DNA from 2 places in the Ferrovibrio terrae genome. Region 1 is predicted to be linked to the other one. Evidence: riboswitches for the same ligand, from Rfam matches in the RefSeq annotation. Region 1 holds a riboswitch; the other holds the start of a gene.
What was found. Region 1 has a riboswitch for cobalamin ahead of cobW (cobalamin biosynthesis protein CobW). Riboswitches for the same ligand answer to the same signal wherever they lie in the genome.
Positions count from the first base shown of each region.

Region 2: linked by a shared signal. The riboswitch ahead of FNB15_RS13245 (TonB-dependent receptor) and the one ahead of cobW (cobalamin biosynthesis protein CobW) in region 1 are both predicted to bind cobalamin.

Region 1 is NZ_CP041636.1:1,589,124-1,594,339, reverse strand. Features, by position in the region: gene FNB15_RS07785 (response regulator) at 1-446, shown strand, start outside; gene FNB15_RS07780 (hypothetical protein) at 473-964, shown strand; gene FNB15_RS07775 (sulfite exporter TauE/SafE family protein) at 966-1,676, opposite strand; gene FNB15_RS07770 (HupE/UreJ family protein) at 1,714-2,346, opposite strand; cobalamin riboswitch at 2,447-2,678, shown strand; gene cobW (cobalamin biosynthesis protein CobW) at 2,809-3,858, shown strand; gene cobN (cobaltochelatase subunit CobN) at 3,884-5,216, shown strand, end outside.
Region 2 is NZ_CP041636.1:2,711,276-2,716,491, forward strand. Features, by position in the region: gene FNB15_RS13225 (winged helix DNA-binding protein) at 1-100, opposite strand, end outside; gene FNB15_RS13230 (DMT family transporter) at 325-1,239, shown strand; gene FNB15_RS13235 (peptidoglycan recognition protein family protein) at 1,236-2,006, shown strand; RNA gene rnpB (RNase P RNA component class A) at 2,070-2,460, shown strand; cobalamin riboswitch at 2,496-2,702, shown strand; gene FNB15_RS13245 (TonB-dependent receptor) at 2,825-4,951, shown strand; gene FNB15_RS13250 (PepSY domain-containing protein) at 4,955-5,216, shown strand, end outside.

The DNA of each region.
Region 1 (5,216 bases):
AGATGGTGCGCGACGTTCTGCAGATGCTGGATGTGCAGTATATCGACCGCGCGCGCGACTTCGAGACCGCGGTCAACGTGCTGCGCATGGGCCGCACCGACATCATGATCACCGAATGGGCGCTCTCTCAGGAGAAGCTTGGCCGCAACGGCATGGACATCGTGCATTGGGTGCGCAATGACGGCGGTTCGCCGAACCGCATGATGCCGATCGTGATGATGACGGCCAATTCCGAAGAGGAATATGTCTGCCGCGCGCGCGATTGCGGCGTGTCGGAATTCGTCGCCAAGCCCTATACGGTCAACGGCTTTTACACCCGCCTCGCCTCGGCCATCGCCCGCCCGCGCCAGTTCGTGCGCATCGGCGAATATTTCGGCCCGGACCGCCGCCGCCGCAGGCTCGACTGGGCCGGACCCGAGCGTCGCATCATGGCCGACGCCATCTGACGACGCGTAGGATGTAGTCTGCCGGGATGACTAAAAAACCTGTTTTCATGCCGCCGTCGCAGGAATTGCGACGCAAGGCGGTCAATTTCAAGAAAGGTTTCAAGCTCAAGCTTGAGCCTGAGGAAATCAAGAAGCTGGAAGCGGTGGTCGAGAAGGCCACCGACCAGTTTACCGTTGAGGTTGCCGACAAGCTGCGTGGCTTGCGCGTGGCGCTGAACGATGTGGCGCACAGCCAGATCGGCGCCGACCAGGCGATGCAGGCGATCCGCACCATCTCGCTCGAAATCAAGGGCATGGGCGGCATGTTCAAATATCCGCTGCTGACCGCCTTCGCCAAATCGCTGAACGACTTCACCAGGGATATGGGCGTGCCGACGCCGATCCAGCTCGACATCATCGCGGCGCAGATCGATGCGCTCTATGTGGTGATGGGCAACCGCATCCAGGGCAGCGGCAGCAAGATCGAAATGCAGCTGCTCAGCGCGCTGGAAGAAGCCGCGCGCAAATACAGGCACTGATCTAGAGCAGCCGCCACAACGGCAGGCCCGACAGGGCGGCGAAGGCGCAGAGCGCCAGCGCCACGCGGCGGAACTGCTGTTCGCTGGAACGCGCGAACAGCCGGCTGCCCAGCGAAAGTGGCAGCAGATAGGCCGGGATCAACGGCAGCGACATCAGCAGACTGGTCTGCGTGAACAGCCCGCTCCACCAGTAGGCGATGCCAGACGCGGTGGCCGTGAAGCCGAAAAACACGATCAGGTTGGCGCGCACGGTGGCGGCATTGCCCTGGCCGCCGAGCCAGAGCAGCACCACCGGCGGCCCCGGCAGGGCAGCCGCCCCACCGCTCAATCCCGCCAGCATGCCGGTGCCCAGCGTGGCCGGCAGACCGAGCCGCCCGGTATAGCGCCAGCCCAGCGCCATCAGGACGACGGCGAGCAGAATCACCAGGCAGATCACCCAGCGCATCACATCGGCATCGGCCACCACCAGCAATGCGACGCCGAACGGCACCGCGATCACCGCGGCGATGCCCAGCAGCAGCACCTCGCGCCAGATGCAGCGGCGCACTGCGGCGGGCAGCATGGCCAAGGCGGCAATATCGTCGGCGATGAACAGCAGGATGGCGGCGAGTTTCGGCTCATAGAGCAGGCTGGCGATCGGCATGAACACCATCGCGCCGCCAAAGCCGGAAAACCCGCGCACCAGGCCGGCCAGCGCAGCTGCGCCGGCCACTGCCCAGTAACGCGGTTCGGTCAGAAAGAGAAAACTGTCAGGCAACCAGGATGACGACGCCGGCGACAGCCACGGCGGCACCGGCCGCGCGCGTCAGCACCGGCGTGGCAACCTGCTGCGACAGCAGGGCGACGACAAGGCCGACGCCATGCAGCAGCGCGGTGGCCAGCAGCATGCCACCAGCATAAGCCGTGGCGACGCCAGCGCCCATTTCCGTGCCATGCGCATAACCGTGGAACAGGGCGAAACCGGCGGTGACCGCCATCGCGGCGGCCAGCGGCGGGCGGGCGGCGAAGGCGACAGCGAGGCCGAGGATCAGCACCGACAGCGCAATGCCGGCCTCGACGCCGGGCAGTGCAATTCCGTTCAGCGCGAGCAGGAAGCCGGCGCCCATCGGCAGCACGAAGGCGGCGGGCAGCAGCCAGAGACCTGAGCGGTTGCCGGTGCGGGTGGCGAACTGCACGGCCCACAGGCCGACGGCGATCATGGCCAGCAGATGATCGAAACCGCCGAAGGGATGCGCGAAGCCTTGCGCGAAGCCGGCGTCATGCGCTTCGCCGCCCGGATGACCGGGATGGGCCAGCGCCGGAAGAGCAAGGCTTGCCAGAAGGATGGCCGGCAGAACGGCCTGACCGAGCTTTGACTTGCCGATCTTGAAATTGAAGGACATGGCAACCTCTTTGAAACGCGCGCAGAAAATGCGCTGCATGCGGACCCACCCGATCCCTTTTTGCCCAAGCGCGGCCGGTTTGACAAGACCGGGGGCGCGGCTTACCGTCCGGCGCGATGGTTCACCGCCATGTCATGCCTGACATTGCGGTGATGAAAAGGGAACGCGGTGCCGGTTTCTGATACAGAAACCGCAAGCCGCGGCAGCCCCCGCTACGGTAGGCGGCGAGCGGCGTGCAACAGGCCACTGGCAGGATGTGACAGTCCCCCGGGAAGGCGCACGAACCGTTACGACCCGCAAGCCCGGAGACCTGCCATCGCCCTTGGTCGAACGGATGTGCCGGACGGGGTGTGTCGGTGCCCGGCCTGTGCCATTCTCGCCACCCTTCCCGCGACAGGGGAGACATGGCGGCGGACCGGCGGGCCAATCCGTGTCGGCGTCATGCAACAGGACGCTTGAAGAATGCAAAAGACTGCAGCCGCCGCCAACAAAATCCCCGCAACCGTCGTCACCGGCTTCCTCGGCGCCGGCAAGACCACGCTGATCCGGCACCTGATCACCAACGCCAATGGCCGGCGCATCGCGCTGATCGTCAATGAATTCGGCGAAATGGGCATCGACGGCGATCTGCTGAAAAGCTGCGGCGCGCCGGACTGCAGCGAAGACGACATCATCGAACTGGCCAATGGCTGCCTGTGCTGCACGGTGGCCGATGATTTCCTGCCGACGCTGCAGAAGCTGCTCGACCGGCCCGAACCGCCGACGCATATCGTGATCGAGACCTCGGGCCTCGCGCTGCCGAAGCCGCTGGTGCAGGCCTTTGCCTGGCCCGGCATCAGGAGCCGCACCACCGTGGACGGCGTGATCACCGTGGTGGACGCCGCCGCCGTGGCTGAAGGCCGCTTTGCCGATGACGAAGAAGCGCTGGCCGCCCAGCGCGCCGCCGACCCCAGCCTGGATCACGACAATCCGCTGGAGGAACTGTTCGAGGACCAGCTCGGCTGCGCCGATCTCGTGCTGCTGAACAAGGCCGACCTGCTGGACGAGGGCGCACTGGACAATGTGCGCGCCGAGATCGCCGCGCATCTGCGCCAGGGCGTGAAGACCCTGTCGATCAGCAAGGGGGAGATCGCCGCCGACATCCTGCTCGGGCTGCGGGCGGCCGCCGAAGATGACATCGCCGCGCGCAAGTCGCATCACGACACTGAGGACGACCACGACCACGAGGATTTCTTCAGCTTCTCGGTCACGCTGCCGGAACAGGCTTCACCCGATGCGCTGCTCGACAGCCTGCTGCCGGTGATCGCAGACCACGACATCCTGCGCGTGAAGGGCTTTGTCGCCGTCGCCGGCAAGAAGATGCGGCTGGTGCTGCAGGGTGTCGGCATGCGGCTGTCGCATTATTACGACCGCGACTGGCACGGCCATGAGCCACGCGCCACGCGGCTGGTGGTGATCGGCCAGGCCGGCCTGGACGAGGCGGCCATCCGCGCCGCCCTCGCCGCCATCTAAGGCCCGGTGCCGGGAGCGCGCCGCCGTGCATCTGCTCAATGCCATACCCGGCGGCACGGCGACGACCGATGGTGCAGTCGATCTGGGCCAGACGCCCGGCGACATTGTCATCCTCTCGGCCGCCGATACCGAACTGGCGGCGCTGAGCAGCGCGCTGTCCGGCCTGCCCGACGACTTCCCGCGCCTGCGGCTCGCCAACCTGCTGCAGCTCGGCCACCCTTACGCGGTCGATCTTTACGTCGAGAGCGTGATCCAGCATGCCAGGCTGGTGATCGTGCGCCTGCTCGGCGGCCAGAGCTACTGGACCTATGGTGTCGAACGGTTGAGCGATCTCTGTCGCGCGCGCGGCATCCTGCTGGCCTTCCTGCCGGGCGACCGCCAGCCCGATCCGGGGCTGGATGGCTTCTCCACCGTCGATGACGGCAGCCGCGCGGCACTGTTCGACTATTTCCGCGAAGGCGGCATTGAAAACCTGCAGAACTGCCTGCGCCGCGCAGCCGCGCTGATCGGCCATGATGAAGACCCGCCGCCGGCACGGCCGCTGCCGGCCGCCGGCATCTACTGGCCGGGCCTGCACGATCCCGATCTCGACAGCCTGCGGCCGCAATGGAATGCGCTGCATCATGGCCTGCGTCCGGTGGCCGCCATCGTGTTCTACCGCGCGCTGATGCAGGCCGGCGATCTGGCTGCCATCGATGCGCTGGTCCAGGCGCTGTCGGCCGAGGGCCTCAATCCGCTGCCGATCTTTGTCACCAGCCTGAAGGACCGCATGTCAGCCGATATCGTCGGCACGCTGCTGGATCATGCGCTGCCCGACGTGATCCTGAATGCGACCAGCTTTGCGCTGGGAAATCCGACGGGAGGCGACAGCGGCACGGATGATCCGCTCGGGCAATGCGATTGCCCTGTATTGCAAGTCGTGTTCGCCACGCAGCCGCGCGAGGACTGGGCCACCTCCACGCGCGGCCTCAATCCGCGCGATCTTGCCATCGCCGTCGCTTTGCCGGAAATCGACGGCCGCATCATGACCCGCGCCGTCGCCTTCAAGGCCGAGGCGCAGTTCGACACCCGCACCGAATGCAGCATCGTTCGGCTGCAGCCCGATCATGGCCGTTGCGCCTATGTGGCCCGGCTGGCCTGCGCCTGGTCGCGGCTCGGCCGCCTGTCGCCGGCCGAACGCAAGATCGCCGTGGTGATGGCGAATTATCCCAATCGCGACGGCCGCATCGGCAACGGCGTCGGCCTCGATACGCCGCAGAGCGTGGTCGAAGTGCTGCGCGCCATGAAGGATGCCGGCTACGAGCTGAACGCGCTTCCCGTGAGCGGCAACCGGCTGATCGAATCCCTGATCGAAGGCG
Region 2 (5,216 bases), 1.1 Mb from region 1:
CGAATTCGAACTCGCTCAATCCCTCCAGCCGTTCGCTGGCGAGATGGGCGGAGGATACGATCGGGCGGCGCGCCGCAGGTTTGCTGCCGGCCGGGGGCATGGATTTTCCCGGGAATTTTTCCCGGGATTTTTTCGGAGGTTTTTTCGCCTTTACCATACCGCCTGCCTTCCGCATCTGCCCTGCATCAGACCGCCATGCCTGCAATCCGGGCATAACCACGGCATCAACAAAGGCATGCCGCATACCCCCCTTGCAGCCAGCGCATGGCCGAACTGTAAACAAACGTAGCCCGCGGCAGGGCGGCTTTGCTAGGGTCCCGACCCATGAAGCCCCAGCACCTCTCCCTCATGCTGCTGATCTGCGCCATCTGGGGGTATAATTTCGTTGCCTCGAAGATCGCCGTATCGCATTTTCCGCCGGTTTTCTTTACCGGGCTGCGTTTCCTCGGTCTTGCGCTGATCATGCTGCCCTGGCTGCGCTGGCAGAAGGGCCAGATGCAGCTTGTCCTCTGGGCCGCACTGATGATGGGTACTCTGCATTTCGCGCTGATGTTCAACGGAATCGCCCTTGCGGATGACGTCGCCGTCGTTGCCGTGGTGGTGCAGCTTGGCGTGCCGATCGCCACGCTGCTGGCCTGGGCCTTCCTCGATGAAAAGGTGCGCTGGCGTCGCGGTGCCGGCATTATGCTTGCCTTCCTCGGCACCATGGTGATCAGTTTCGACCCGAAAGTGTTCGGCTACAAAGGCGCGATCATATTCTGTCTCTTAAGTGTGTTTGCCATGTCGATCGGCCAGATTCTGATTCGCCGCATCCGCGACGTGAACACGCTGAGCATGCAGGCCTGGGTCGGCATGATCAGCGGACCAAGCCTGCTGCTGCTTTCCTATGTCGCCGAAAGCGGCCAGGCCGCCAGTCTCCAGAACGCCGAATGGCAGCACTGGGGCGTGCTGCTCTATGCCATTCTCGGCGTGTCGCTGCTTGGGCATGGCGGCGCGTATTTCCTGCTGCGCCGCTATCCGGTCAGCATCGTCAATCCCGGCTTCACCCTGGCACCGCTCCTTGGCATCCTGTCCGGCATCTATTTCCTTGACGAGCAATTGAGCAATCGCGTCATTATCGGCTCGGCCATGACCCTGCTCGGCGTGCTGATCGTCACCCTGCGTGAATCCAAGGCGGCTGAAGCCGCGGGCCGCCCGCCGGTGGCCGTACCCGTCAGCGACAAGGCGGCAGGCGAATGACACTCAAGCTGGTCGATCATCCGTCGCCGAATTTCGATGAACGCAACTGCCGCCGCCCGGTGGATATGGTGGTGCTGCATTACACCGGGATGCCGACCGCCGCCGCGGCGCTGGAGCGGCTGTCCGATCCGCAGGCCAAGGTCAGCAGCCATTACCTGATCGATGAAGACGGCACGATCTATCGCCTGGTGCCAGAAGACAAACGCGCCTGGCATGCCGGCACAGCCTTCTGGCGTGGCGTGCGTGATGTGAATGCCCGCTCCATTGGCATCGAACTGGTCAACCCCGGCCATGAATTCGGCTATCGCGAATTTCCCGCCGTGCAGATCGATGCCCTGATCGCGCTGCTCAGGGATATCGCCAGTCGCCACGAGGTGATGCCGGGCAACTATGTCGGCCATTCCGATGTGGCGCCGCTGCGCAAGGAAGATCCGGGCGAGTTGTTCCCCTGGCGCCGCCTGCATGCTGCCGGCTTCGGCCGCTGGTGGGCTGCCGATTTCAAGGTCTCGCCCGGTGCCCCCACATTGCGCGCCGGCGAACGCGGCGGCGCGGTGCTGGAATTGCAGGTGGCGCTCGACAAGATCGGCTATGCCATCGAAGGCAGCGGTATCTATGATACTCACACCGAGGCCGCGGTGCGGGCCTTCCAGCGTCACTGGCGGCAGGACCAGGTGGACGGCGTCAGCGATGCCGAAACCACCAGCCTGATCCATCACATCGCCGAGCAGATGACGGTGCGGCGTATCAGCAGCGCGCGCGCGGGCTGAGCCATTTCCCCTGCCCGTTTCCGCTTGACTGGCGCTGGCGCAGGGCCTACCTGTGCGCCGGTGCCAGACGGCTGGACGGTCGCGGCGGGTTAAACCGTCGAGGAAAGTCCGGGCTCCACGGAAACACGGTGCCGGGTAACGCCCGGCGGGGGCGACCCCAGGGACAGTGCCACAGAGAGCAGACCGCCATGACTTGTCATGGCAAGGGTGAAAGGGTGCGGTAAGAGCGCACCGCGCGACCGGTAACGGAAGCGGCATGGCAAACCCCACCGGGAGCAAGACCAAATAGGGATGGCAGCAGGCGCAAGCCTGCAGAACTGTTTCCGGTTCGTCATCCGGGTCGGTCGCGCGAGGCGTCCAGCAATGGGCGTCCCAGAGGAATGGCCGTCCAGTCTGCGCCAGAAGCAATTTTGGTGTGGATGGACAGAACCCGGCTTACAGGCCGTCTGGCACCCTGCTTATTCCGAATTGACAGACTCAGCGCAGCTGTGCAACTTGCAATCCGACGGTGCCCGCTAGGGCCTAACTGGGAACGCGGTGCGAATCTTCCTCCAGGAGATTTAAAGCCGCGGCTGCCCCTGCAACTGTAAGCGGAGAGTTTTTCGTCGAGTAACCACTGGTGCCGCACGGCGCTGGGAAGGTGACGAAAAGCAACGACCCGTGAGCCAGGAGACCTGCCGTCATCCGTGGTCACACGCGATCACATCGGGCAGGGTGTTCCGGTGGGTAGTCCACCGTTCGCCTGCTTTCCTCACAGGCCTCGGAGACAACCTCGTTCGCGGTGACGTGCCACAAGGCCCACCGCATGAGGTTTTCACATGGCCCGTTCCAACTCTCACCGGACGCAATCCGTCCGTCTCTCCATTCCTGTTCTCCTGCTCTCCACCGTCTCCGCACTGGCACAGGATGCCCGCCTGCCGACGATCAGCGTCGCCGGCCAGCAGCCGAATGAAGACGCCGGCCTGCAGCTGGCACAGCCCGCCGCCACCGGCAGCCGCCTTGGCCTGACGCCGCTGGAAACCCCGGCCAGCGTCGAGGTGATCACCGAGGAGACTATCCGCGCGCGCGGCTACGCTACCGTGACCGAGGCGGTGAGCCAGGCGGCTGGCATTAGTTCAACGGCCGACCCCGGCAATGGTCATAGCGCCATCTCGACCCGTGGTTTCATCGGACACAATTCGCTGCTCCGGCTTTACGATGGCACGCAGATGTATGTGGGCGCCGGTACGGTCACATTCCCTTTCGATACCTGGACGGCGGATCGCATCGAGATCCTGCGCGGACCGGCATCGGTGCTCTACGGCGCCGGCGGCATTGGCGGCGTCGTCAATGTGGTGCCCAAGAAGCCAAGCGCGACATTCCAGAATGAGGCCATGTTCGAGTTCGGCAGTAACCTGGAACGCCATGTCGCCGCCGGCAGCGGCGGGCCGATCAACAGCAAGGTGTCCTACCGCGCCGATGTCAGCGGGCGGAAGTCCGACGGCTGGGTGGATCGCGACGAAACCGAGAGTCTTGTCTTCGGTCTGGGTCTGCGGGCGCAGGCGAGCGATACCCTCGCTATCTCGTTGTCGCATGACTATGGCTATCAGAATCCGTCGCGCTATTTCGGCACGCCGCTGATCAACGGGCAGCTCGACGAGAGCATCCGTAAAAAGAATTACAATGCAGAAGACAGCCTGATCCAGTATCGCGACAACTGGACACAGCTGAAATTCGAATGGGAAGCCAGCGACAGTGTAACCTTCAACAACACCCTGTACCGGCTCACCACCAATCGCCATTGGCGCAATATCGAGTCATACAGCTACAATGCCGGCACCGGTCTGATCGACCGCGCGGATGCACTCGAAATCGCTCATGACCAGGTGCAATACGGCAACCGCTTTGATGCCACGATCGAAAGCTCCGTCCTGGGCCTGAAGAACCAGAGTGCGGTCGGGCTGGATGTGAACCAGGTCGACTTCAAGTATGCGCATAATTTCGATAACGGAGCCGCGCTCACCAGTGTCGATCCGTTCAGTCCGCAGGTCGGATTGTTCCAGAGCGATGACCCGTTCCGCCCACGCCACCAGACCCAGACCAAGCAGTACTCGCTGTTTGCCGAAGATCGTTTGTCGGTCACTGACAAGTGGACGCTGGTCGGTGGGCTGCGCTTCGATCATATCGTGCTGAATCGCGATCAATTCGATAATGCTGCGAACAGCTTCGAGAAAACGTTCGCGGATCTCACCTGGCGTGCCGGTACGGTCTATAACCTGACGCCGGACCTGGCTGTGTATGGCCAGTATGCCACGGCGACTGATCCGGTTGGCGGAATCCTCAATCTGTCGGCCACCAACCGCGGCTTCACGCTGGCGACCGGCAAGCAGACCGAGGTCGGCGTCAAGCAGTCCCTGATGAATGGCCGCGCGGAATGGACTTTGGCCGGATACCATATCGTCAAGACCGATATCACCTCGCGTGTGCCCGGCAACCCGACGCTGACGCAGCAGATCGGTGAGCAGTCCACGCGCGGCGTTGAATTCGCCACGGGCTTCGATCTGGCGCGCGACTGGCGACTGGAAGGCAACGCGACCTGGCTGGATGCGCGGTTCGACGAGTTCACCGAAGCGGGCGGCGCCTCACGGGCCGGCAACACGCCGCCGAAGGTGCCTGAGCTGCTGGGCAACCTGTGGCTCACCTGGGCCTTTGCGCCGGAATGGAAGGCGCGCAGCGGTGTTCGCTATGTTGGTGAGCGCTACAGCGACAATGCCAACCTGAACAAGTTGCCAGACTACACGGTGGTCGATCTCGGGCTGGAATGGACTCCGCACAAGGATGTCAGTATCGGGTTTCGGCTCTACAACCTGTTCGACAAGGTCTATGCGGAGACGGCCTATAACGACCAGCAGTGGGTGCTGGGCCTGCCGCGCACGGCCGTCGTGTCCACCCATGTCAAATTCTGAGGCATGAAACGCTTTCTTCGTCAGGCGCAGCGCTGGCTGTATCTGATCCATCGCTGGATCGGGATTGCCACCTGCCTGCTCTTCGCCATGTGGTTCTTTTCCGGCGTGGTGATGATGTATGTCGGTTTTCCGGCGCTGACGGAAACCGAACGCCGTTCCCTGCTGCCCGTCATTGACGGGCAGCAGCTGCGGCTTTCGCCAACTGACGCACTTGCGGCGGCGGGGTTGTCAGAATGGCCGCGCGGCCTGCGGCTCGAAATGCTGG